Regions from separate parts of the Enterobacter sp. N5-15 genome, predicted to be linked through region 1. Evidence: predicted binding sites of a transcription regulator. Region 1 holds the regulator's gene; each other region holds the start of a gene.
The links. The regulator PurR, encoded in region 1, represses purine synthesis genes. The targets are predictions, from matches to a motif close to CANGCAAACGTTTGCNTG.
Positions count from the first base shown of each region.

Region 2: gltS (sodium/glutamate symporter) is a predicted target of PurR. The motif match lies at 1,828-1,845, and genes of this name have one in related genera.
Region 3: cvpA (colicin V production protein) is a predicted target of PurR. The motif match lies at 2,509-2,526, and genes of this name have one in related genera.

Region 1 covers NZ_CM170150.1:2,022,797-2,026,774, forward strand. The annotation lists gene punC (purine nucleoside transporter PunC) at 1-140, opposite strand, end outside; gene punR (DNA-binding transcriptional activator PunR) at 255-1,166, shown strand; gene purR (HTH-type transcriptional repressor PurR) at 1,184-2,209, opposite strand; gene cydH (cytochrome bd-I oxidase subunit CydH) at 2,507-2,596, shown strand; gene AC2TE5_RS09655 (MFS transporter) at 2,760-3,926, shown strand; gene sodB (superoxide dismutase [Fe]) at 3,965-3,978, opposite strand, start outside.
Region 2 covers NZ_CM170150.1:99,477-103,454, forward strand. The annotation lists gene AC2TE5_RS00460 (AsmA family protein) at 1-265, opposite strand, end outside; gene xanP (xanthine/proton symporter XanP) at 385-1,776, opposite strand; gene gltS (sodium/glutamate symporter) at 2,003-3,205, shown strand; gene recG (ATP-dependent DNA helicase RecG) at 3,208-3,978, opposite strand, start outside.
Region 3 covers NZ_CM170150.1:3,333,487-3,337,464, reverse strand. The annotation lists gene accD (acetyl-CoA carboxylase, carboxyltransferase subunit beta) at 1-337, shown strand, start outside; gene folC (bifunctional tetrahydrofolate synthase/dihydrofolate synthase) at 408-1,676, shown strand; gene dedD (cell division protein DedD) at 1,666-2,352, shown strand; gene cvpA (colicin V production protein) at 2,582-3,070, shown strand; gene purF (amidophosphoribosyltransferase) at 3,104-3,978, shown strand, end outside.

The DNA of each region.
Region 1 (3,978 bases):
AGGCTGGCGCTGATGGCGGCAGCCGGGGTGTGCAAATCTTCCTGCATGGCGGCAAACGCCGGCAGGTACATATCGGTGGCCAAAAAGCCCAGCACGCTTAAGCCGCCGAGCCAGACTAAAAAACCGTTCCTGAGTTGCATTATTTTATTCTCCTGAGGAGGCAGGTATACAGTGGCGCTGAGTGTAGGGAGTGCAAAGCCGCTTGTGAAACGCTAATATTTGGCGGGTGCATTCAAATTTTTTGCAGGCAGAAAATGTGGTCAGATTATTCTCTTGAAGTGGTCGATGCTGTTGCGCGTAACGGTAGCTTTAGCGGTGCGGCGCAGGAGCTGCACCGCGTCCCTTCGGCAATCAGCTATACGGTGCGTCAGCTGGAGGAGTGGCTGGCGGTTCCGCTGTTTGAACGGCGGCATCGTGATGTGGAATTAACGCCCGCAGGCGCATGGTTTTTGAAGGAAGGGCGTTCTGTTATCAAAAAAATGCAGATCACCCGCGAACAGTGTCAGCAGATCGCTAACGGCTGGCGGGGACATCTTTCCATCGCGGTGGATAACATCGTTAAGCCGGAACGCACCCGGCAGATGATCGTCGACTTCTATCGTCATTTTTCGGATGTCGAACTGCGGGTCTCGCAGGAGGTGTTCAACGGCGTCTGGGATGCGCTGGCTGACGGCAGGGCAGAGATGGCGATTGGGGCCACGCAGGCGATCCCGGTCGGGGGGCGTTACGCCTTTCGCGATATGGGGATGCTGAGCTGGAAGTGCGTGGTGGCAAGCGATCATCCGCTGGCGGCGATGGAAGGGCCGCTGAGCGATGATACGCTGCGCAACTGGCCGTCGCTGGTGCTGGAGGATACGTCCCGTTCATTGCCCAAGCGTATCACCTGGCTTCTGGACAACCAGCGGCGGGTGGTGGCCCCCGACTGGGAATCGTCGGCGACGTGCCTCAGCGCCGGACTGTGCGTCGCAATGGTGCCCGTTCATTTCGCGCGTCCGCGCATCGATACCGGAGAGTGGGTTGAGCTGACGCTGGAGAATCCGTTCCCGGATGCGGCCTGCTGCCTCACCTGGCAGCAAAATGATGTCTCGCCTGCGATGGCCTGGCTGCTGGATTATCTGGGAGATAGCGAAACGCTAAACCGGGAATGGTTACGGGAGCCAGCATAGCTGGCCCCGTAAAGCGATTAACGACGGTAGTCGCGGAACGGACCGTCCGCAACGGAACGGCGTTCGATAAGACGCGGGTGAACTTCAATGGACTGCGACTCTTCACGCTTGTTGACGATCCTGTCCATCAGCATATTGAAGGCCGTTTCGCCCAGCGAATCTTTCGGCTGGTGAATGGTGGTCAGCGCTGGCGTGAAGAAACGCGCGTTACGCACGTTGTCATACCCGATCACAGAAATATCCTGCGGGACTCGCAGGCCCAGCTCGTCGGCAGCACAGAGCGCGCCCATCGCCATGATGTCGCCCCCGCAGAAAACGGCGGTCGGACGGTGCGGCTGGGAGACAATCTGCTGCATCGCGCGGTAGCCCGATTCCGGCTCAAAGTCACCCTGCACAATCCAGTTTTCCGGCACGTTGATCAGCGCTTCTTCCATCGCTTTCATAAAACCGGCCAGACGGCCCGCGCCGGTGTTGCGCTCCAGCGGACCGGGGATCACGCCAATCTCGCGGTGACCGCGTTCGATCAGATAACGACCGGCCATATAGCCGCCTTCAAAGGCGTTATCGATAACGGAATCGGTGAAATCCGCGCGCGCTTCGCCCCAGTCCATGACCACCATGGGAATGTGGCGATACTCTTCCAGCATCGACAGCACGGATTCCGGGTACTCGGAACACATCACCAGCAGGCCATCAACGCGCTTTTGCGCCATCATCGACAGGTAGGCGCGCTGTTTTTCAATGCTGTTCCACGCGTTGCCCAGAATCAGGGTATAGCCTTTCTGGAAGCAGTTTTTTTCAACCGCTTCAATGATCTCGGCAAAATAGGCCGCTTCACTGCTGGTCGCCAGCAATCCAATAGACTTGGTGTGATTAACCTTGAGGCTACGCGCAACCGCGCTTGGCGAATAGTGCAGCTCTTTGATCGCTGCCCAGACGGCATTGCGCGTCTCTTCCGCCACGAAGCGGGTTTTGTTAATTACATGTGATACGGTTGTAGTGGAAACGTTTGCGCGTTTTGCTACGTCTTTAATTGTTGCCATTAAATGTCACTCCAGACCATATCCTAAACTCCTGAAAAACTTGAAGGTAAACGTTTGCCTTCTCTCACCCTTATCTCGCAATGTTGAATTGCGGCACGCCGGGAAAACGACACGGGACGTCAGGAGGGGGTCAATGGCCGGTACGCTAATAAATTTAGCGTGGAATTTTGTCCTATCTTGATGAAAAGGGGAAGAGGTAAAGTGGTTATCAGTATAAATCCAGGAAGATTTTTGACGTAATCTGTGCAAAAATGAGCAAGCTCACTTTTCGTGTGGGGATTAAAAGGAGAAAAATTGATGAGTTCCGATCTTAAGTTTTCGCTGTTCACCACCGTTGTTGTGCTGGCTCTGATTGTCGCGGCCGGTCTGACGGCTGCGCTGCACTGATTTACGCGGAGGGAGAGCCTTCTCCCTCCCGACTCCCCGGATTGTTACTTCTCTGGCAAAAATCTTTTGCCATTTTGTTAACTTCTCATTTTTTGTGATTGATGTCATGCTTTCCGCTTCTTTGTTCTGTGTCACCACATGACACGGCATCCGGAGTTGACGCATGAAAATCAATTTTCCCCTGCTGGCCCTGGCGATTGGCGCTTTTGGGATTGGCACCACTGAATTCTCCCCGATGGGGTTACTGCCCGTTATTGCCCGGGGCGTAGACGTCTCGATCCCTGCGGCTGGCATGTTAATCAGCGCCTACGCCATCGGCGTGATGGTAGGAGCGCCGCTGATGACGCTTCTACTTTCGCACCGCGCGCGCCGCAATGCGCTGATTTTCCTGATGGCGATTTTCACCCTGGGCAACGTGCTTTCGGCCATTGCGCCGGACTACACCACATTGATGCTCTCACGCATTCTGACCAGCCTTAACCACGGCGCGTTCTTTGGGCTGGGGTCGGTCGTTGCTGCCAGCGTGGTGCCAAAACATAAGCAGGCGAGCGCTGTGGCAACCATGTTTATGGGGCTAACGATTGCCAACATCGGCGGGGTGCCTGCGGCAACCTGGCTGGGGGAAGCGATCGGCTGGCGTATGTCTTTCCTGGCGACTGCCGGGCTGGGCGTGGTTGCGATGGTGGCGCTGTTCTTCTCCTTGCCGAAAGGCAGCGCGGGGGAACGTCCTGACGTGCGCAGAGAGCTGTCGGTGCTGATGCGCCCGCAGGTGCTCTCCGCGCTGCTCACCACCGTGCTGGGGGCAGGGGCGATGTTTACCCTCTACACCTATATTTCACCGGTCTTGCATGACATCACCCACGCAACGCCTCTCTTCGTGACCGCGATGCTGGTGCTGATTGGCGTAGGCTTCTCGATCGGTAACTATCTCGGTGGGAAATTTGCCGACCGTTCCGTGAGCGGGACGCTGAAGGGCTTCTTAACCCTGCTGATTGTCATCATGATTGCCATTCCGTGGCTGGCGCGTAATGAGTTTGGGGCCGCGATCGCGATGGTCGTCTGGGGAGCTGCCACTTTCGCCGTGGTGCCGCCGCTGCAGATGCGCGTGATGCGCGTCGCCCATGAAGCGCCGGGCCTCTCATCTTCGGTCAACATCGGTGCCTTCAACCTGGGTAATGCGCTCGGTGCGGCGGCCGGTGGGGCCGTGATTTCGGGGGGACTGGGGTACAGCTTTGTGCCGGTGATGGGGGCGATTATTGCCGCGCTCGGCCTGCTGCTGGTGATGATGTCGGGTCGTAAACAGCCTGAAGCAGCCTGCGCTGCGGAATAAACCAAAAACGCAGAAGGGCGAACCCTTCTGCGTGTCTCTTACGCGGCGAAGT
Region 2 (3,978 bases), 1.9 Mb from region 1:
TGCTCAGGCCGATATCGACTTTTTTGGCTACCAGCGTGGCGGGTTTACCGTCCCGACCGAAGGTGACGTTTTCCAGAATGATGTGGGAAGGCGACGAAAAGCGGTGATTCATCTTGTCGAAACTGAGTTCGTAGTCGGTATTCACCGTCACCCAGCTGCTGACCTGAGACGCGCCCCAGCGGGTCTGGAGCAGAATATAGAGCGCCAGCATCACAATGAGCAGGGCTACCAGAAGATAGATGAGGAGCTTTCCAATAAATTTCATGGTCTTCCATCCCGCAAAACGCACATAAGGGAGTTATGCACGATTTATGCGCAATCCTCAAGGCGGGAATGGTGTAATTAGATGTCACGGCAGGCATTGACTGCCTGCCGTGAAGAGGATCAGTTCTTTTCAGGCGGGAAAATGAGGTTCAGTACGATAGCGGTGATACCGCCCGCGGCAATGCCGGAAGAGAGCAGGTTTTTCACCCAGTCAGGCGCAAACTGCAGGATCAGCGGCTGCTGGGAAACACCCAGACCGACGGCCAGCGACAGCGCGATAATCATGATCGCGCGGCGGTTCAGCGGCTCGCGGGAAACGATACGCACGCCGGAGGCCGCGATAGTCCCGAACATCACCAGCGTTGCGCCACCCAGCACCGGCTCAGGGATGTGCTGCACAAAGCCGCTTACTGCCGGGAACAGGCCGAGGACGATCAGCATCAGCGCCACCACAAAACCAACGTAGCGGCTGGCCACGCCGGTCAGCTGGATCACGCCGTTATTCTGACCGAAGCAGGAGTTCGGGAAGGTGTTGAATACCGCAGAGACAAACGAGTTCAGGCCGTTCGCCAGCACGCCGCCTTTCAGGCGCTTCATATACAGCGGGCCGGACACCGGCTGCTCGGAGACGTCGGAGGTGGCGGTGATGTCACCGATGGTCTCCAGAGAGGTGATCATAAAGACCAGCATCAGCGGCAGGAGCAGGCCCCAGTCAATGCCCAGCCCGTAGTACAGCGGCGTGGGGACGGTGATCAGCGCGCTGTTGGTCGGCGCGGTGTTCTCAGGCAGCATGCCCAGTGCCCACGCCAGCAGGTAACCCGCCGCCATGGCGATCACCAGCGAGGCGACGCGCAGGTAAGGGTTACGCTGACGGTTAAGCAGAATAATGATCGCCAGCACGACACCCGCCAGCAGCAGGTTTTTCGGCGCGCCGAAGGTGTGATCGCTCATTGCGGCATAGCCACCGCCGATGGAGGTCAGGCCCACCTGGATCAGCGACAGGCCGATAATCATTACGACGACGCCGGAAACCAGCGGGGTGATGACGCGGCGAGCCAGATGCAGAACGCGGGAGATCACCATCTCCGTACAGCTGGCCAGCATCAGCGTGCCGAACAGCGCCGCCATCATGGTCGGAACATCCGCACCGCCGGTTTTCAGCGCCGTACCGCCCATGATCAGCGGTGCCACGAAGTTAAAGCTGGTGCCCTGAATCGACAATAATCCCGACCCTACCGGACCCCACGCTTTAATTTGAATAATCGAGGCCACGCCGGAGGCGAAGAGAGACATGCTGATAATGTGCTGCGTGTCCTGCGCCGGTAAACCGAGCGCCTGGCAAATCAGCAGCGCCGGGGTGATCACCGCAACAAACATCGCCAGAAGATGCTGGCAGGCGGCGAAAAGCGTTTGCGGCAGCGGCGGGCGGTCTTCAAGGCGGTAAATCAGTTCGCTATTTTGCTTCTGCGCAATCGGTTGCGCATCGGGCGACTCTATGGTGTTAACGGACATCGGCGGCAATCCCACGGTGGAAAAGCGGGCATTTTATCTGACCACCTGGTAAAAGCAAACGATTGCCAGCAAAAAAAGGGAAGAAAATCTGCCGCTGTGAGCAGGTTTTCTACAACGCATCGGGAAAAAAAATTACACTTTTTCGCGCCGGGAGCTCATGAAGAGCGCAAACCGGCCCAGGATAACGCCGCGAGTGTATGGAACACGCGCAAAACAGGAGCCTTCTATGATTCATCTCGATACGTTGTCGACACTTGTTGCCGCAACGCTGGTCTTACTGCTTGGCCGTAAGCTGGTACATAGCGTTTCCCTTCTGAAGAAATACACCATTCCTGAACCTGTCGCCGGTGGCCTGCTGGTGGCGCTGGCCCTGCTGATACTGAAAAAAAGCATGGGCTGGGAAATCGATTTTGATATGTCCCTGAAGGACCCGCTGATGCTGGCCTTCTTTGCCACCATCGGCCTGAACGCTAACCTGGCGAGCCTGCGGGCGGGCGGTAAAGTGCTCGGCGTATTCCTGATTGTGGTGGTGGGGCTGCTGCTAATGCAAAACGCTATCGGCATCGGGATGGCGACGCTGCTGGGGCTGGATCCGCTGATGGGGCTGCTGGCGGGGTCGATTACCCTTTCGGGCGGTCACGGAACCGGGGCCGCATGGAGCAAGCTGTTCATCGAACGCTACGGGTTTGAAAACGCGACGGAAGTGGCGATGGCCTGTGCGACCTTTGGTCTGGTGCTGGGTGGCCTGATTGGCGGCCCGGTGGCGCGGTATCTGGTTAAACACTCCACCACGCCGAACGGCAGGCCTGACGATGAGCTGGTGCCGACCGCGTTCGAAAAGCCGGACGTCGGGCGCAGCATTACCTCGCTGGTGCTGATTGAAACCATCGCGACGATCGCCATCTGCCTGACCGTGGGCAAAGTGGTTGCGCAATGGCTGGCGGGCTCAGCGTTTGAACTGCCGACGTTTGTCTGCGTGCTGTTTATCGGGGTGATCCTGAGCAACGGTCTGGCGCTGATGGGCTTCTACCGCGTATTTGAACGGGCGGTATCGGTGCTCGGCAACGTCTGCCTGTCGCTGTTCCTGGCGATGGCGCTGATGAGCCTCAAGCTGTGGGAACTAGCCTCTCTGGCGCTGCCGATGGTGGCCATTCTGGCGGTGCAGGCGCTGTTTATGGCTCTATACGCCATATTTGTCACGTGGCGTATGATGGGCAAAAACTACGATGCGGCGGTGCTGGCTGCGGGTCACTGCGGGTTTGGCCTGGGGGCTACCCCAACGGCTATCGCCAACATGCAGGCGATCACCGAACGGTTCGGGCCATCGCACATGGCGTTTCTGGTGGTCCCGATGGTCGGGGCGTTCTTTATTGATATCGTCAACGCGCTGGTGATTAAGCTGTACCTGATGCTGCCGATGTTTGCCTGAAATCAGGCGTTGGAATAGCGCTCGGTTTCCGGCATCCAGCGCTCAATTAACGCTGCCGCCTGTTCGGGGTAGCGTTCATGAATATGTCGTGCAAGGCGCTGAACTTCGGGGATCATCGCCTGATCGCGCAGCAAATCCGCCACTTTGAATTCCGCGTTCCCCGTCTGACGCGTGCCGAGCAGTTCGCCCGGGCCGCGGATCTCCAGGTCTTTTTGCGCAATCACAAAACCGTCGTTGCTGTCGCGCAGCACCTGCAACCGCATCTGGGCGGTTTTCGAGAGCGGGGCTTTATAGAGCAGTACGCAGTGGGACGCTACCGCGCCACGGCCAACGCGCCCGCGCAGCTGGTGGAGCTGGGCAAGGCCGAGACGTTCCGGGTTTTCGATGATCATCAGGCTGGAATTCGGGACGTCCACGCCGACTTCGATCACCGTGGTGGCGATCAGCAGATGCAAATCACCCTGTTTGAACGACTGCATCACCGCCTGTTTTTCGGCGGGCTTCATGCGTCCGTGAACCAGACCCACGTTCAGCTCCGGCAGCGCCAGCTTAAGCTCTTCCCACGTGGCTTCGGCAGCCTGCGCTTCCAGCAGTTCAGACTCTTCAATCAGCGTACAGACCCAGTAGGCCTGACGCCCTTCGTGGGTGCAGGCGTTGCGCACGCGGTCGATGATATCGCTGCGGCGCGTGTCAGGAATGGCGACCGTTGTGACCGGCGTACGGCCCGGCGGCAGTTCGTCGATGGTGGAGGTATCCAGATCGGCGTAGGCGGT
Region 3 (3,978 bases), 1.3 Mb from region 1:
CGGTCTGCCGTACATCTCCGTGCTGACCGACCCAACCATGGGCGGCGTTTCCGCGAGCTTCGCGATGCTGGGCGACCTGAACATCGCTGAGCCTAAGGCCCTGATCGGCTTTGCGGGTCCTCGCGTTATCGAGCAGACCGTGCGTGAAAAGCTGCCGCCGGGCTTCCAGCGCAGTGAGTTCCTCATTGAGAAAGGCGCCATCGACATGATTGTCCGCCGTCCGGAAATGCGCCTGAAGCTGGCGAGCGTCCTGGCGAAGCTGATGAATCTGCCAGCGCCGAACCCGGATGAGCCGCGCGAAGGCGTGGTGGTACCGGATCAGGAACCCGAGGCCTGATAACTGAAAAGGGCAGGGCCGGTTGGCGCTGCCCTTTTGCTTTCTAATCTGTTAATGACAACCGGGCATTATGGAAAATAAAAGCATTCCCCAAGCCACGTCGCCCCTGGCCGCGTGGCTTTCTTATCTGGAAAACCTGCACAGTAAAACCATCGATATGGGGCTTGAGCGCGTAAGCCAGGTCGCCGCGCGTCTTGATGTGCTCAAACCGGCACCTTTCGTGTTCACCGTCGCGGGGACCAACGGTAAAGGCACGACCTGCCGCACGCTGGAATCTGTCCTGATGGCCGCGGGCTACAAAGTTGGCGTGTACAGCTCGCCACACCTGGTCCGCTATACCGAGCGCGTTCGCGTGCAGAACAGCGAGCTGCCGGAATCGGCGCATACGGCGTCGTTCGCGGAAATTGAAGCCGCGCGCGGTGAGATCTCATTAACCTATTTTGAATACGGCACCCTGTCGGCGCTGTGGCTGTTCAAACAGGCGCAGCTGGATGTGGTGATCCTTGAGGTCGGCCTCGGCGGACGTCTTGATGCGACCAATATGGTCGATGCGGACGTGGCGGTAGTCACCAGCATCGCGCTGGACCATATCGACTGGCTGGGACCGGATCGTGAAAGCATTGGCCGCGAGAAGGCCGGTATTTTCCGCGCAAATAAGCCTGCCGTGGTCGGCGAGCCGGATATGCCATACACCATTGCTGACGTGGCAAACGAGAAGGGCGCGCGTCTGCTGCGCCGCGACGTTGACTGGCAGTACGAGGTCCAGGATAACGGCTGGCGCTTTAGCGACGCGCAGGGCGCGCTCGACAACCTGCCGCTGCCGCAGGTGCCGCAGCCGAACGCAGCAACCGCGCTGGCGGCACTGCGCGCCAGCGGCCTCGCGGTCAGCGAGCAGGCGATCCGCGACGGCATTCAGAACGCAATTCTGCCCGGGCGTTTCCAGATTGTCAGCGAGTCACCGCGCCTGATTCTGGACGTGGCGCATAACCCGCATGCGGCGGCGTATCTCGCGGGACGTCTCAAATCGTTACCAAAAACCGGGCGCGTGCTGGCGGTTATCGGTATGCTTCATGATAAAGATATCGGCGGGACGCTGGCCTGCATGGAGAGTGTGGTCGATAGCTGGTATTGTGCTCCTCTGGAGGGGCCGCGCGGCGCGACGGCTGAGCAGCTGATGGAACATCTCGGCAAAGGCGCAATCTACAGTAGCGTGGCTCAGGCCTGGCGTGCCGCGATGGCGGATGCTAAACCAGAAGATACCGTGCTGGTGTGTGGGTCATTCCACACGGTGGCACATGTCATGGAAGTGATGGACGCGGGGAGAACCGGTGGCGAGTAAGTTTCAGAACCGTTTAACAGGAACCATTGTGCTGGTCGCGCTCGGGGTGATTATTCTCCCGGGTCTGCTCGACGGGCAGAAAAAGCATTATCAGGACGAGTTTGCCGCTATTCCGCTGGTGCCGAAACCGGGTGACCGTGATGAGCCGGATATGCTGCCAGCGGCGACGCAGGCGCTGCCTGCTCAGCCTCCGGAAGGAGCGGCGGAAGAGGTGCGTGCAGGCGATGCCGCCGCACCGTCGCTCGATCCGTCACGCCTGGCGGCAGCCAGCAACAGCGATATCGATCCGGTGCCGGTAGAGCAGCCTAAACCTGTTGAAAAACCGAAGCCGGTTGAGAAGCCGCAGCCGAAACCGCAGCGGGATAAAGCCGCAGAGCAGCTGGCTGCCGCGTCAGAAACCCCACCGCCGGCAAAACAAGACGCGGCACCGACCGGAAAAGCGTACGTTGTGCAGCTCGGCGCGCTGAAAAACGCCGATAAGGTCAACGAGGTCGTGAGCAAACTGCGCAGTGCGGGATATCGTGTTTACACTTCACCTTCCACGCCGGTGCAGGGTAAAATTACCCGTATCCTCGTGGGGCCAGAGGCGTCCAAAGATAAGCTTAAAGGTTCGCTCGGTGAGCTGAAGCAGATCTCCGGCCTGAGCGGTGTGGTGATGGGCTACAGCGCGAACTGATAAGATCTTACCCATCCTCGGAGTGGTTAGCTCCCTCTCCCTTGAGGGAGAGGGCTGGGGTGAGGGGGGAGCAGACGTCCACAGAGACGTCAAATGGACCGTGGCGTTGAACATTTTTTCAGCGCCTTTTTTATTTACGCGCGGGAAGGAAATCCCTACGCAAACGTTTTCTTTTTCTGTTAGAATTCGCCCCGAACTGGATGACAGGGCGTTAAATCGTGGGACATATATGGTCTGGATTGATTACGCCATCATTGCGGTGATTGGTTTTTCCTGTCTGGTTAGCCTGATCCGTGGCTTTGTTCGTGAAGCGTTATCGCTGGTGACCTGGGGTTGTGCTTTCTTTGTCGCCAGTCATTACTACACTTACCTGTCTGTCTGGTTCACGGGCTTTGAAGATGAACTGGTCCGAAATGGAATCGCTATCGCGGTGCTGTTTATCGCAACGCTGATTGTCGGCGCTATCGTGAATTACGTGATAGGTCAGCTGGTCGAGAAAACCGGTCTGTCAGGAACGGACAGGGTGCTCGGGATCTGTTTCGGGGCGTTACGAGGCGTGCTGATTGTGGCCGCGATCCTGTTCTTCCTGGATACCTTTACCGGGTTCTCCAAAAGCGAAGACTGGCAGAAATCGCAGCTCATTCCAGAGTTCAGCTTCATCATCAGATGGTTCTTTGACTATCTGCAAAGCTCGTCGAGTTTTTTGCCCAGGGCATAAACCCTGAGATGTGGCTTAACGAGGAAAAGACGAATGTGCGGTATTGTCGGTATCGCCGGTTTCATGCCGGTAAACCAGTCGATTTATGACGCGTTAACGGTGCTTCAGCACCGTGGGCAGGATGCTGCGGGTATCATCACCATTGATGCAAACAACTGCTTCCGTTTACGCAAGGCGAATGGCCTGGTAAACGATGTGTTTGAAGCCCGCCATATGCAGCGTCTGCAAGGTAATATGGGGATCGGTCACGTTCGTTATCCTACTGCTGGCAGTTCCAGCGCCTCTGAGGCACAGCCTTTCTACGTCAACTCACCGTATGGCATCACCCTTGCTCATAACGGCAACCTGACCAACGCGCATGAGCTGCGTAAAAAGCTGTTCGAAGAGAAACGTCGCCACATTAACACCACCTCTGATTCTGAAATCCTGCTCAATGTGTTCGCCAGCGAGCTGGATAACTTCCGTCACTACCCGCTGGAAGCAGACAACATCTTTGCTGCGATTGCCGCGACAAACCGTCAGATCCGCGGCGCATACGCCTGCGTAGCGATGATCATCGGTCACGGCATGGTGGCCTTCCGCGATCCAAACGGCATTCGCCCTCTGGTGCTCGGCAAACGCGACCTCGGCGATGGCCGTACCGAATATATGGTTGCCTCTGAGAGCGTGGCGCTGGATACCCTGGGCTTTGAGTTCCTGCGTGACGTTGCGCCGGGCGAAGCGGTCTATATCACCGAGAAGGGCCAGCTGTTTACCCGCCAGTGTGCCGATAACCCGGTCAGCAACCCGTGCCTGTTTGAATACGTTTACTTTGCCCGCCCGGATTCCTTCATCGACAAGATTTCCGTCTACAGCGCGCGCGTCAACATGGGCACGAAGCTGGGCGAGAAGATTGCCCGCGAGTGGGA